Regions from separate parts of the Streptomyces asoensis genome, predicted to be linked through region 1. Evidence: riboswitches for the same ligand, from Rfam matches in the RefSeq annotation. Region 1 holds a riboswitch; the other holds the start of a gene.

Evidence for each region. Region 1 has a riboswitch for cobalamin ahead of G9272_RS11470 (cobalamin biosynthesis protein). Riboswitches for the same ligand answer to the same signal wherever they lie in the genome.
Region 2: another riboswitch for cobalamin. It lies ahead of G9272_RS40625 (CbtB domain-containing protein); the one in region 1 lies ahead of G9272_RS11470 (cobalamin biosynthesis protein).

What each region holds. Positions count from the first base shown of each region.
Region 1 covers NZ_CP049838.1:2,563,792-2,570,935, reverse strand. The annotation lists gene cobN (cobaltochelatase subunit CobN) at 1-1,392, opposite strand, end outside; gene G9272_RS11475 (cobyric acid synthase) at 1,389-2,921, opposite strand; gene G9272_RS11470 (cobalamin biosynthesis protein) at 2,918-3,916, opposite strand; cobalamin riboswitch at 4,018-4,157, opposite strand; gene G9272_RS11465 (hypothetical protein) at 4,289-4,510, opposite strand; gene G9272_RS11460 (inorganic phosphate transporter) at 4,545-5,798, opposite strand; gene G9272_RS11455 (lysozyme) at 5,952-6,704, opposite strand; gene G9272_RS11450 (class II aldolase/adducin family protein) at 6,910-7,144, shown strand, end outside.
Region 2 covers NZ_CP049838.1:9,137,323-9,144,466, reverse strand. The annotation lists gene G9272_RS40635 (MFS transporter) at 1-835, opposite strand, end outside; gene G9272_RS40630 (CbtA family protein) at 973-1,734, opposite strand; gene G9272_RS40625 (CbtB domain-containing protein) at 1,759-1,980, opposite strand; cobalamin riboswitch at 2,016-2,170, opposite strand; gene G9272_RS40620 (enoyl-CoA hydratase/isomerase family protein) at 2,272-3,318, opposite strand; partial or broken gene G9272_RS45615 (acyl-CoA dehydrogenase family protein) at 3,315-3,501, opposite strand; gene G9272_RS40610 (hypothetical protein) at 3,884-5,041, shown strand; gene G9272_RS40605 ((2Fe-2S)-binding protein) at 5,164-5,724, shown strand; gene G9272_RS40600 (FAD binding domain-containing protein) at 5,776-6,771, shown strand; gene G9272_RS40595 (xanthine dehydrogenase family protein molybdopterin-binding subunit) at 6,768-7,144, shown strand, end outside.

The DNA.
Region 1 (7,144 bases):
CGGCTGGATCATCACGACGACGTTCCCGAACTGGAGGGAGGCCAGCACGACGTCGTCCCCGTCGACGTACAGCGAACCCGGCGGCTCGCCCCACGCCTGAAGCATGCCGTCGCGCAGCCCGGGGTCGAGCTTGTCGAACCACGCCCGGTAGTCGGCCAGCGGGACCCGGGCGGGCGCGGCGGCCAGCTGCTCCTCGGTGAGCCATTCGACGTCGTGGCCACCGGCGTTGATGAGCCGGTGGATCAGCTCGTCGCCGTTGTCCGGATGCCCCTGGACCCCGTATCCGGCGTCCCGCAGCGCGTCCAGGACCCGGATGGCCGACGCGGGGGTGTCGAGGCCGACCGCGTTGCCGACCCGCGAGTGCTTGGTCGGGTAGGCGGTGAAGACGAGCGCGAGCTTCTTCTCGCTGTTCGGCTTGTACCGCAACCGGGCGTGCCGTACGGCGATTCCGGCGACGCGTCCGGCCCGCTCGGGATCGGCGATGTACACCGGCACGTCGTCCGGGCCCTGCTCCTTGAAGGAGAAGGGGACCGTGATGATCCGCCCGTCGAACTCCGGGATGGCGACCTGCATCGCCGCGTCCATGGGGGACAGGGCGGCGTCGGACTCGTCCCAGGCGGCCTTCGACGAGGTGAGGCACAGCCCTTGCAGCACGGGGACGTCGAGCTCGGCGAGCGCGCCGATGTCCCAGGCCTCCTCGTCCCCGCCCGCCGAGGCCTGCGAGGCGTGCGCGCCGCCGGCGGCGAGGACGGTGGCGACGAGGGTGTCGGTCCGCCCGAGGATCTCGTACAGCCCCGGGTCCGCCCCGCGCAGCGAACCGCAGTACACGGGGAGGGCGTTGGCACCGCGTGCCTCGACGGCGTCGCACAGCGTGTCCACGAAGGCGGTGTTGCCGCTCAGTTCGTGCGCCCGGTAGAAGAGCACCCCGATGGTCGGCCGCCCCTCGACGAAGGCACGCTCGCCATGGACGCCGTACTCGGGCATCTTCTGCGGCTCGACGAAACCCTCACCGGTCAGCAGCACGGTGTCGGAGAGGAACCGGGCCAGCTCGGTCAGGTTGGCCGGCCCGCCCTCGACGAGATACCGCAGCGCCTCCGCCACCACACCGGCGGGCACGGACGACTCGGCCATCAGCTCCGCGTCGGGCACGGTCTCGCCGCCCAGCAGCACGGTGGGCACGCCGGACGCCTTGAGCGCGGCGAGCCCGTCCTCCCAGGCACGCTTGCCGCCGAGCAGCCGGACGACCGCGATGTCGGCGCCGTCGAGGAGCGCGGGGAGTTCCCCGGCGACGTCCACCCGGGTGGGGTTGCCGATCCGGTACGCGGCGCCGGAAGCGGCCCGGGCCGCCAGCAGATCGGTGTCGGCGGTCGACAACAACAACACTGTGCTCATGCGGGCGCTCCCGGTGGAATGAAAGGCAGTCCTTGCGGCGCGCCCGACTCGATGAGCCGCCAGAGCGCGTCGGTGTCCGCGTGCTGTTCGATCAGGTCGCCGAGCCGGTCGAGCTGCTCCTCGCGCAGCCCGGCGAACGAGGTGTCGGCGGCGGGCACGAAACGACGGCCCGCGGCGGCCGCCACCTCGCGCAGGAAGGCCCGCCGGAATCCGTCGGACTCCAGTGAGCCGTGCCAGTGCGTGCCCCAGGTCTGTCCGACCCGGCAGCCGTCCAGGCTGTGTCCGTCGTCATCGGAGATGAACGCCTCGCCCCCCTGGACATCGGCGACCCCGTGATGGATCTCGTACCCCTCGACCCGCTCGCCGAGGGCTTCGCCCACCGGCCGGGTGAGGGTCTTCTCGCGGGCGAACCGCACCCGGACCGGGAGGACTCCGAGGCCCTCCACCTGTCCGAGCCGGCTCTCGACCTCGTCCTCGATGTGCTCGCCGAGGAGCTGGAAGCCACCGCAGATGCCGAGGACGGGCCGCTGCTCGGCGGCCCTGCGGAGGATGGCCTCGGCCAATCCCCGCTCGCGGAGCCACTCCAGGGCGCGCACGGTCCCCCGGGTCCCCGGAATCACCACCAGGTCGGCGTCGGCCAGTTCCTCCGGCCGGTCCACGAACCGCACGACGACGCCGGGTTCGGCGGCCAGCGCGTCCACGTCCGTGAAGTTGGACATGAGCGGGACGGCGCAGACGGCGACCCGCAGCACGTCCTCGCCGACGGGCGGGGCGGTGTTCGACTCCCGCACGGTCCCGCGCAGCGAGACCCGCAGCCCGTCCTCCTCGTCGATCCCGAGCCCGTGCCGGAACGGCAGCACGCCGTACGTCCGCCGCCCGGTGAGCCCGTGCAGCATGTCCAGGCCCGGCTCCAGCAGGGAGACGTCTCCCCGGAACTTGTTGACCAGGAACCCGGCGACCAGCTCCTGGTCCTCGGGCGAGAGCAGGGCGACGGTGCCGAAGAAGGAGGCGAAGACGCCCCCGCGGTCGATGTCGCCGACCACGAGCACGGGCAGCCGCGCGCCCCGCGCGATCCCCATGTTCACGATGTCGGTCCGCCGCAGATTGATCTCGGCCGGACTGCCCGCCCCCTCACAGATCACCGCGTCATACGTGCCCCGCAACTCGGCGAGGCAGTCGAGAACGGTTCCGAGGAGTTTCTGCTGCCGCCCCCCGTGATACCCACGGGCGCTCATCTCGCCCACCGGCTTGCCGAGGAGCACGACCTGACTGCTCTGCTCACCGCCCGGCTTGAGCAGCACGGGGTTCATCAGCGCGGTCGGCTCCACCCGGCAGGCCTGGGCCTGCATGGCCTGGGCCCGCCCGATCTCGGCGCCCTCCGTCGTCACGAACGAGTTGAGGGACATGTTCTGCGCCTTGAAGGGCGCGACCTTCACCCCCTGCCGCACCAGCCACCGGCAGATCCCGGCCGTGACGACGCTCTTACCGGCGTCGGAGGTGGTGCCGGCGACGAGGAGACCCCCGCTCATGTCGTACGCCCCTTCAGCTGGTTCCCCTGGTTTCCCTGGTTCCTCTGACTCCTCGCGACGACGCTCGTGGCGACGAGGCGCGCGGCGACCGTGACGCCGAGCGCGAGCAGACCGACGCGGCGGGAGAGCCGCGCGGCACGTTCGATGTCCCGCGCGACGACGGGCCGCCCGGCCGCGCCGTTCAGCACGGGCCGTTGCTCGACCCGCCCGCCGTACGACAGGGTCCCGCCCAGCCGCACCCCGAGGGCGCCCGCGAAGGACGCCTCCACCGGCCCGGCGTTGGGGCTCGGATGCCGGTGGGCGTCGGCCCGCCAGGCCCGTACGGCGCCCCGCGGATCGTCCCCCGCGACGGCGGCGAGCACGGCGGTCAGCCGGGCTCCCGGCCATCCGGCGACGTCGTCGAGCCGGGCGGCGGCCCAGCCGTAGCGCAGATACCTCGGCGACCGGTGACCGACCATGGCGTCCAGGGTGTTGACGGCCCGGAACCCGACCAGGCCCGGCACCCCGCCCACGGCGCCCCACACCAGCGCCCCCACGACGGCGTCGGAGGTGTTCTCGGCGACGGACTCCACGACCGCCCGGGCGATCCCGTCGGCGTCCAGCGCCTGCGGATCCCGCCCGCACAGATGCGGCAGCCGCTCCCGGGCGGCCTCGACGTCCCCCGCGTCGAGCGCCCGCCCGACGGCCCGGGCCTCACGGACCAGGGAACTGCCCCCGACGACGGCCCAGGTGGCGGCGGAGACGAGAGCGACGGTAGCGGCGGGGGAACGGCGTACGGCCTGCTCGGCGACGGCCCCCAGGGCCACGGCCCCGCCGGCGCACACGACGGCGTGCAGGGCACCGCGTCCCCGGTGGTCCCGCCACAGCAGCCGTTCGACGGCACCGGCGGCCCGCCCGAACGCGGCGACGGGATGCCCTCGGCGCGGATCGCCGAGCAGCAGGTCGCCCAGAAGGCCGGTGGCGGCGCCGTACGCGTAGAGGCGATCGGCACGCATCGGCTCAGCCGGCCGTGGGGTCGGGAAGCGACCTGGTGTTGTACCTCAACGGCCGAGCGAGCATGGCGATATGTCCTCACTCAGGGTGTCCACGCCCTGGTTCGACGAGACCGGCGGCGAGAGTTCCTGGCTCCCGGGGGTTTCTACCCCGGTGACAGTGGCGGGACCGCGCCGGATTCGCACCGGCTTCCTCTTCTGCCGCCGTACATGGCTCGGGCAGTCCACCACGGCCCGCAAGAGCCGTCAACTTGCTGTTGACCTGCGAGGCTGGAGTGTGCAGAACCCCACACAGGGCCGGGCGACGGGGCCGCGAACGACAAGGGGTGCGGGACGGTGTTCCGTCCCGCACCCCTGGGGTGTTCGGATGGTGCGTCAGGCGACGATCAGTGAGATCCCGTACGCCACCGCCGCCGCACAGGCCGCGAAGCACGCGTACGCGCCGGTCACCGCGAGGGTGGCCGAGTCGCCCTGCGCCGACGCGCGTTCCTGCCGCGACAGGCCCATGACGCCGAGGGTGAACAGGGCGACGAGGCCTACGGTGACCACGAGGCTGACGCCGAAGACGGAACCCAGGGCTGCCCAGTCGATCTTCATGCTGCTTCTCTTCCTTCGTACCGGGTGCGCGGGCTCAGACGGTCGCGGCCGGGGGAGCGGCGGGGGTCGCCGGCTCCGCGGCCGGGGCGGGGATCGTGGCCGTCAGGTCCGTGAGGTCCTCGGCCAGGGTGCCCGCGGGCGGCGGGGTGACGGCGGCGATCGCCGCCGTGACGACGCCCGCCGGCTCCTCGGGCTCGTTGACGTTCGAGGCGTCGACGACCTCGCGCCGGGAGATCTTCCAGATGGCCGCGCTGGAGGCGATCAGGAAGACCGCGACGAGGGCCGTGCCCCAGTCGCCCAGGCCGGTGACGGACTCGGCGAGCGCGCCCACCAGGGCGGCGGCCGGGAGCGTCAGGCCCCAGGCGACGAACATCCGGGTCGCCGTCGACCAGCGGACCACACCGCCCTTGCGGCCCAGTCCCGCGCCCATCACCGCACCGGAGACCGAGTGGGTGGTGGAGAGGGAGAAGCCGAGGTGCGAGGAGGCCAGGATGACCGTGGCCGCGCTGGTCTGGGCGGCGAAGCCCTGCTGCGGCTGGAGGTCGGTCAGACCCTTGCCCATGGTGCGGATGATGCGCCAGCCGCCGAGGTAGGTGCCGAGCGCGATGGCCAGGCCGGCGGAGAGGATGACCCAGGTGGGCGGGTCGGAGTCGGGGGCCACGGCACCGCCGGCCACCAGGGCCAGGGTGATGATGCCCATCGTCTTCTGCGCGTCGTTGGTGCCGTGGGCGAGGGAGACCAGGCCGGCCGAGGCGATCTGGCCCGCGCGGTAGCCCTTGGCCGCCGCCTTGCCGTCGGCCTTCTTGCCGAGGGTGTAGGACAGGCGGGTCGCGAGCATCGCCGCGACGCCCGCGACGATCGGTGCCGCGATCGCCGGGATCAGCACCTTGGTGACCAGGGCGTCACCGTGCACCGCGCCCATGCCGGCCGAGGCGATGGTGGCGCCGATCAGACCGCCCATCAGGGCGTGCGAGGAACTGGAGGGCAGGCCCACCAGCCAGGTCAGCAGGTTCCAGAGGATCGCGCCGACCAGGGCGGCGAAGATGACCTCGGGACGGATGCCGGTCTCGTCGACGAGACCCTTGGAGATCGTGTTGGCGACCTCCACCGAGAGGAAAGCTCCCACAAGGTTCAGCGCGGCGGACATGGCCACCGCAACCTTGGGCTTGAGTGCACCGGTCGAGATGGTGGTGGCCATCGCGTTGGCGGTGTCGTGGAAACCGTTCGTGAAATCGAACGCGAGTGCGGTTACTACCACAATCGCGAGGATCAGCGAGAAGTTTTCCATTTACCCAGGCAATCGTTCGAAGTCATTGGCGCGTTGACCGTAAGCAATCTGGGTGAACGGAAGATGAACTGGGGAGGGCATCCGGGTGTCTGTGCGAAGGGGTCGGAGCGGTCTTCCGTCGCGGCGCCGGGACCGGGGTCAAGCGCCGTACGGTCACCGGTCTTTGGCGAGCCTGCGCAGCTGCGTCCCGGAGCCGTTGAAGAGATTCTGGTCACCCGGCAAACTGCCGCTGTCTGCGTACTGCCAGAAGGTCCACGTCGGCCATCCGGCGGGCAGTGTCCCGGCGTCGGACGCCCGGTGACGGGCGATCCACAGGGCGTGATCCGCGGCGAAGGCGTCGCTGCCGCCCGTGCAGAGATTCCACCAGTGGGTCGTCGTGTAGATCACCGGGCGACGGCCGGTGAGCCGGTGCACCTCGTCGCTGAAGGCCCTGATCCACGCGACCATCCGGGCCTTCGTCAGGCCGTAGCACCGGCGCCCCCGGTCGTAGGGGTTGTACTCGACGTCGAGGGCCGGCGGCAGGGTGCGGCCGTCGGTGCTCCAGTCGCCGCCATTGTGTACGAAATGCGCGGCCTGCTCCTTGCCCGAACCCCTGTCCGGCAGGGCGAAGTGGTATGCGCCGCGGAACAGTCCGGCGGCACCGGCCCCGTCGTACTGCGCGGCGAAGTAGGGATTGCGGTAGGCGGTGGACTCGGTCGCCTTGACGTAGACGAATCTCGCCCCCGCGGCCTTCGCCCTCGTCCAGTCGACGGTCCTCTGGTGGGACGAGATGTCGTGCCCCTTCGGCGGCTCGGCCGCGTGGGCGGGATGCTGCGCGAGCGCGGTGCCCGCCGCGGCGAGCGCCACGGCGCAGGCCGCCCAGGCGCGGCCGCGGCGACGCGGTGACGGAGTGTGGGCGCGGGCCATGATTCCCCCCGGAACGACGGCGTGCACGTGAGCGGTCCAGAGGCTAGGGGAAGGTCCACAGGCATCGGTGAATGCCGGTCGATCTCCGGCCAATCACCTCAAGAGGGTGATGTATGCCGATATGCGGTCTTTCGGAGGCGCGGATTCCGGCCTGGAGTGCCCGCGCCCGGCGGCGGCCCCCGGTACCTGCTGGCAGGATCGCGGCATGGCTGAGCAGCGACGCGAGCAGGGGGACGCCCGGGGTCACCGGGACGGCGTACAGGACGTGGCGGAGCGGCGGGGGAGGCATGCGGTCCTCGAGGAGGCGCGGGCCTGGGAGGCGCTCGTGACGGCGGCCCGCCGCACCGTGACCGACGGACTGGTCGTCGGCACCTCCGGCAACGTCTCCGTGCGCGTCGGCGACACCGTGCTGGTCACACCGTCGGGCGTACCCTACGAGC
Region 2 (7,144 bases), 6.6 Mb from region 1:
CGCGATTGCGGTCGGCGGCTCGTCCCCCGACGATGTTGCCGACCACGAGGCCGCTGCCGTACACGACGAGCAGCCAGGCGACATCCGTGCTGGAGAAGCCGGTGACCCGGGTGAAGGTGTACGCGAGATAGCTGAACGCGCCGAACATCCCGCCGTAGCCGAGCGCGGTGGCGGCAAGGGTCAGCCAGACCTGTGTCGACCGGAAGGCACGAAGTTGGCTGCGCAGCTCGTCCGCCCGACCGGTGGCCGGGCCGGAACCCTCGGAGGGAGGCGGCCGGTCCGCGGCGCCGGCCCAGCCCGGTACCAGCACGGCGATGGCGACTGCGGCGACGACGCCTATGCCGGTGATCGCCCAGAACGTGGCGCGCCAGCCCCAGCGTTCGCCGACCAGGGCGCCGAACGGTACGCCCAGCACGTTCGCGACCGTCAGCCCGGCGAACATCACTGCCACCGCCCGTGACGCCCGCTCGGGGGCGGCCATCCGCCGTGCGACGAGCGAGCCGATGCCGAAGAACGTGCCGTGGCACAGCGCCGCGACCACGCGTCCGAGCATCATCAGCGGGTAGTTCGGTGCGACGGCGGACAGCAGGTTGCCGACGACGAACAGCGCCACCAACCCGGTGAGAACCGCCTTGCGGGGCAGCCCGGCCGTAGCGGCGGTCACCACGATCGCGCCGACCGCGACCGTCAGGGCGTACCCGGAGATCAGCCAACCCGCCGCGGCCTCGGACACCGCGAGACTCCGGCCGACTTGCGGGAGCAGCCCCGCGATCACGAACTCGGTCAGGCCGATCCCGAAACCACCGAGAGCGAGCGCAACGAGTCCTGCGGGCATCTGCCGTGTACTGAGGGCCGGTTGGATGTCCATCGCACCATCTTCGCCGACTGCCGATCCGGCGTCGGCCCACGAACGCGAGAGGGGCCCCCGGATGGTTCCGCGGGCCCTCTCGTCGGGTCGTCGTGCCGGTCAGCTCACTGTGAGGCGGCCACCGGCGTGCCCGCGGACACCGTGGCGGGCTTGGGGTGCAGCAGCCGTTCGGCCAGTTCGCCGAAGACGAGGCCGAAGCCTGCCCAGAGCGTGACCTGCATGGCGAGGGCGGACAGGCGGAACCGCCACAGCAGTGCGGCCGGGAAGTCGCTCGGCACCTCGTTGACCGTCGGCAGGAACCCGTAGGCCAGCCCGATGGCGAGCACGAAGCCGAGGACGGCGACGACGGTGGCGTTCCAGGTGCCCAGCCTCGGCGCGAGCCGCTTGCCCAGGATCACCGCGGCGACCGCGAGCAGCACGCTGAGCACCATCATCAGGAAGTACAGCGTGGTGCGCTTGCCGATGGTGTCGCCGTCGCCGACCGCGGGAGGGTTCGCCGGGTACTTCAGGAACGGCACGACGTACACGGCGAGCAGGGCGGTCCCCGACAGCAGAAGTGCCGTGGCCCGCGGGGTGAAGCGGCCGACGCGGCCGAGGGCGAAGCAGAAGGCGAGGGCGGCGATGCCGCCGAAGGCCACCCCGTAGATCAGCACGCCGGTGGCGAGGCCGGCGGTGGACTGGAGGCTGCGGGAGACGAGTTCCACCTCGTGGTGCTCGTGGCCCGCCGCGTGGGACTCCTCGAAGCCGATCGCGCTGTCGACGTTCGGCTCACCGAGGAAGTAGGCGACGATCAGGGCGAGCACGCCGGCACCGAGGCCGGCGAGCATGCCCCGCACGAGCAGGTTTCTTACCGTTGCGGAGTTCATGAGTGTGCTGGGGTTCCCCTCGGGTCAGTGGCAGGGGAAGCCGAGCAGGTGGCGGGCGTCGTGCACCCACTCGTGAACGTCCTCGCCGGAGACGACGGCTGTCGCGCCCTGCTCCGCGCCGACGAAGTACAGCAGGACCAGCATCAGGACGCCGAAGAAGACCGCCCAGGGGGCGATGTCCTTCAGCGGCAACTTGGCGGGTACGACAGGCGTGGTGGTAGTCGGCTGGGCGACATGCTGCGCCATGGCAGGACCTCCTCTGGGAGTTCGCGTCCCATCTCGGTGGTGCACATGACGACGGCCACGGGTCTGACTCGCGGTGTGTGCCCCTTCGGGGTACACCGTCCACAGTGGCGCGACCGTGCCGGGTTCTCACCGGCTTCCGTCTCGCCGTCGTCGATATCAGAGCGACGGTACCGCGTGTCGGGCCCCTGGCCAATACCGCCCCACCTGGCGTGATTCCGCTCGCCACGGCCAGGTGGCCCAGATCACCACGGCGGTCCTGCTCTCCAGCGGGTCTGCGCGGGTGGTGTCGGGTCAGGCGAGACCGAGTTCGCGCGCGCCGAGCGGGGCGAAGAAGCGCTCCACGTCGGCCGTTGTGACCTCGGCGAGGGTGGCCGGCGACCAACGCGGGTCGCGGTCCTTGTCGACGACCTGGGCGCGGATGCCCTCGACCAGGTCGGGCGTGGTCAGGGCCGCGCAGGAGACGCGGTACTCCTGTTCCAACACCCGTTCCAGCGAGCCGAGCCGCCGGGCACGGCGCAGGGCGGCCAGGGTGACCTTGAGCGCGGTGGGCGACCTGGCCAGCAGGGTCTCCGCGGTCTCCTTCGCCGTCGGGTCGCCGTGGGCGAACAGCCGTTGGACGATCTCCTCGACGGTGTCGACCGCGCAACAGGTGTCGATCCACTCCCGGTGGCCGGCCAACCCGCCCGCCGGCAAGGGCTGTTCATGACGGTCCAGGGCTTCCCGTACGGGCAGGTCGGCGAGGTCGTCGATGAACTGCCGGAGCGACACGGACGGTACGTAGTGGTCGGCGAGCCCGCACAACACGGCGTCCGCGGCGCCGATCTGCGCACCCGTCAGGGCGAGATGGGTGCCCAGTTCACCCGGGGCGCGGGCGAGCAGGTGGGTGCCGCCGACGTCCGGCACGAAGCCGATGCCGGTCTCGGGCATCGCGATCCTCGACCGCTCGGTGACGACCCGGACGCTGCCGTGCGCGGAGACGCCGACACCGCCTCCCATGACGATGCCGTCCATCAGGGCGACGTAGGGCTTGGGGTAGCGGGCGATGCGGGCGTTGAGGTGGTACTCGTCGCGCCAGAAGGCGGCCGAGGCGGTGCCGTCGTCGTCGCGGGCGTCGTCGTGGACGGCGCGGATGTCGCCGCCCGCGCACAGGCCGCGCTCCCCCGCGCCGGAGATGACGACGGTCTCGACGGCCGGGTCGCGCTCCCAGAGCGTCAGCGCGCCGTCGATGCGGCGCACCATCGTGTGGTTCAGGGCGTTGATGGCCCTCGGTCGGTTGAGCGTGATGTGGGCGGCTCGGCCGGTGGTGTGCAGCAGGACGGGGTCCTCGATGTCGTTCATCCGGATGCCTCCGTCAGGCCGCGGGCCACGTTGACGCGCATGATCTCGTTGCTTCCTTCCAGGATCCGCTGGACGCACAGGTCATGGACGATCTTCTCCATGCCGTGCTCGCGGAGGAAGCCCCGGTCTCGTGGAGACGGGAGGCCGGTCGGTCACCGAGCATCCGGTGTGGGTGGCACACCGGGCACGCGGACAGGGCCCGCCCCGACGCGGATGGTGGGCGAGCCCTGTCCACCGGGTCCGATTCTCGGGTCCCGGAGGCCGGCGGGCCCATGAGTGCGAGGGCGCCGGCCGTGGTGAACGGCGCACACCCCGTACGAGTGGCGCACACCCCCCGCACGGACCGTCGGCTCGCGGGCCGGATCCGGACGCGTGACCTGTGTCGTGCCGGGGAAGGCGCATCCCGGCGGGGCGCTTCCGGGTGCCCGCGCCACCGACCCGCTTGATCGCGCACCCCCCGCGGCGAGCGATACTGGCCTTCGTACGTCGTCGCCACGTCGTCACCGCCCTCACGAATGGACTCACCCACATCTCCGCGACCGTTCCGCCCACGACGCCCTCCACGGTGTGGCAGACCCGTGGCCGTCACACCGGCCCCGCCGCTCCGGACGTCCTGCGCAAACACCTCCAGGCACTCAAGGACGCCGAGACCGTCCAGGACTTCATGGAGCTGCCCGACACCGACACCCCCGAGGGGGAGACGGCCTTCGAGGCCCGGTGGCTGGTCGCGGAGGAGGTGACCGTCCGTGCCCGGCTGAGGCTCGCCGAGTGGTCGGGTCCGGGCCAGGAGTGGACGCTGACGGCGGAGGCGGAGCGGCCGTGGGACCAGCGGTGGCCGTCGCCCGCCGGCATGTTCTGGTCCTGGGAGGCGGACACGCCGTGGGGCAACGAGACCGTCACCGGTGAGCGGTTCCTCGCCACCAACCCGCTCCCGGCGGACGACAAGGAGCTGCGGCGCGTGCTCCGGGGCGCCCTGCGCGACGCCTGGACCGTCCACCTCGTCGTGCACGAGGCCATGACGCCGGACGAGCGGGGCCGACGGTCGCTGGTTCCGCTGCTGCCGCCCGGTCTGCACCACCGGGTCATCGAGCACCGCGCGGCCCCGCACCAGCTGCGCACCGTGAACTGGGCCCTCAAGGAGTCCGGGGTGGAGGTGCCGCGCGGCGGGGCGCTGGTGCTGCCCGGCACTCCGGCTCCGGCCGACTACGACGCCGTCGACTACTCGGTGCGCAGCGTGTTCCTGGACGGCACGCACCCCACCGAGCTGCTGGAAGCGGTACGACGCTTCGCGGCACTGCCCAGGCCGCTGCCGGAGGACGCCGACGCCGCGCTCACCGCACTGCGGGAGGAGTGGCAGCTGCTGACCCCGGAGGAGGAGCTCGCGCGGGAACGCGAGCTCGTGGCGATGTACAAGGAGGCACTGGAGGCGATGACGGAGTCCCGGGACCTGTACCGGGAGGCCGCCGAGCACGCCCACGAGGCGCTGGCCGCGTTCCGGGAGGCGGCGGCCGAGGCCGGGGAACCGCGGCAGGCGCCGGCCAGGAAGAGCGGCTCGCCGTTCCAGCAGCTGGGCCGGACCCTGGAGCGGTTCAAGGAGACGACGAAGGGCCTGCGCCCGATGGCGTCGGCCACTCCCGCGGCTCGGGTCGAGTCGCCGGACCAGGACCGCACCACGGGCGCAACGGGCACCGGCGGCGACGAGCCCGAGGTGACCGACCGGTAGGCGCCGGTCGGCGGCCGTCAGGCGCCCGTGCCCGAATTGCCTCGTACCGGGACGTGTCACACGCCCCACTCTGGATACGCGGTCCCCACGGCACCACGGACCGCCCCGGAAGGGACCAGGACATGGGCAGCGAGCACGGCCCCCGGTCATCGCCCCACCGATCCGACACGACGCTGCGCGTCAACGGCAAGCCGCACACCCTCACCGTCGACCACCGGCGCGTGCTGCTGGACGTGCTGCGGGAGGATCTGGACCTCACCGGCGCGAAGAAGGGCTGCGACCACGGTCAGTGCGGCGCGTGCACGGTCCTCGTCGACGGGCGGCGCGTCAACAGCTGTCTGCTGCTCGCCGTCGCCCTGGACGGCAGCGACATCACGACCGTCGAGGGCCTGTCCGGCGACGGCGAGGATCCGCATCCGCTCCAGCGGGCCTTCCTGGAGCGCGACGCCTTCCAGTGCGGGTACTGCACGCCCGGACAGATCTGCTCGGCGGTGGGCGCGCTCGCCGAGGCGGAGTCGGGCCATCCCTCGCACGTCACGGACCCGGCGGCGCCCTCCGGACGACCCGTCGTGCTGGACCGGGACGAGATCCGCGAGCGGCTCAGTGGCAATCTCTGCCGCTGCGGCGCGTATCCACGCATCGTCGACGCGGTCGAGGACGTGACCGGGGCGGGCAGCACATGACCGGGCCGGCTGCCCAAGGGCACGACCGGGGCAACCAGAGGACGTGATCCGGTGGAAACCTTCGCCTACGTACGGGCCGGCAGTCTCGCGGAGGCCGCCGAGGCCTTCGCCGCGCACCCGGGCGCACGCTATCTGGGCGGCGGCACCAACCTCGTCGACCTGATGAAGCTCGGCGTGGAACGGCCGACCGCCCTCGTCGACGTCACCCGCCTGCCTCTGGACGAGGTGACGGAGCTGCCGGACGGGTCGCTGCGGATCGGCGCCCTGGTGCGCAACAGCGACCTCGCGGCGCATCCACGGGTGCGGGACCGCTACCCCGTGCTCTCCCAGGCGGTGCTCGCCGGCGCCTCGGGCCAGCTGCGCAACGCCGCCACGACCGGCGGGAACCTGCTCCAACGCACCCGTTGCCCCTACTTCCAGGACGTCTCCAAGCCGTGCAACAAACGGGAGCCGGGCAGCGGCTGCGCTGCCCTGGACGGCGTGCACCGCGACCACGCGGTGCTCGGGCACTCAGAGCACTGCATCGCCACCCACCCGTCGGACATGGCCGTGGCCCTGGCCGCGCTGGACGCCGAGGTCGAGCTGTACGGCACGGCGGGCGTGCGCCGGGTGACGGCGGCGGAGTTCCACCGGTCGCCCGGGGAGGAACCCGAGCGGGACACCGTGATCGAACCCGGCGAGCTCATCACCGCCGTCCTGCTGCCGGCCGCCAGGGCCGGGCTGCCGTCCGCGTACCGCAAGGCGCGCGACCGGGCCTCGTACGCCTTCGCGCTGGCCTCCGTCGCCGTGGTCCTGGAGGTCGCCGACGGTGTCGTCGCGCAGGTGGGAATCGCTTTCGGGGCGCTGGCGCACCGCCCGTGGCGGGCCCGGCGGGCCGAGGAGGCGCTGCTGGGCGCGGCTCCCACCCGGGCGGCCTTCGAACGCGCCGCCGAGCTGGAGCTGTCCGAGGCCCGACCGCTGCGTGACAACGCGTACAAGGTGCCGCTGGCCCGCAACCTCGCCGTCGACGTCCTGACGCGGCTCGTACCGCACGAGGAGGACTCATGACCGCCGTGGGCGCTCCCGCCGAGCGCAGGGAGGGCCGGGAGAAGGTCACCGGAACCGCCCGCTACGCCGCTGAACAGCCCCTGCCCGGGCGGCTGTTCGCCCGTCCCGTCCCGGCGGCGATCGTGCGGGGCCGGGTGACCGACGTCGACGCCACCGCGGCGCTGGCGCTGCCCGGCGTCGTCACCGTGCTCACCCATCGCAACGCGCCCCGCCTCGCCTCGGCGGACGACGCCACCCTCGCCGTGCTCCAGGGCCCCGAGGTGCCGAACCGGGGCTGGTTCGTCGCCCTGGTGGTGGCCTACAGCCCTGAGGCGGCCCGGGCCGGCGCCGCCGCCGTGCGGGTCACCTGCGCCGAGGAGACGCACGACGTCAC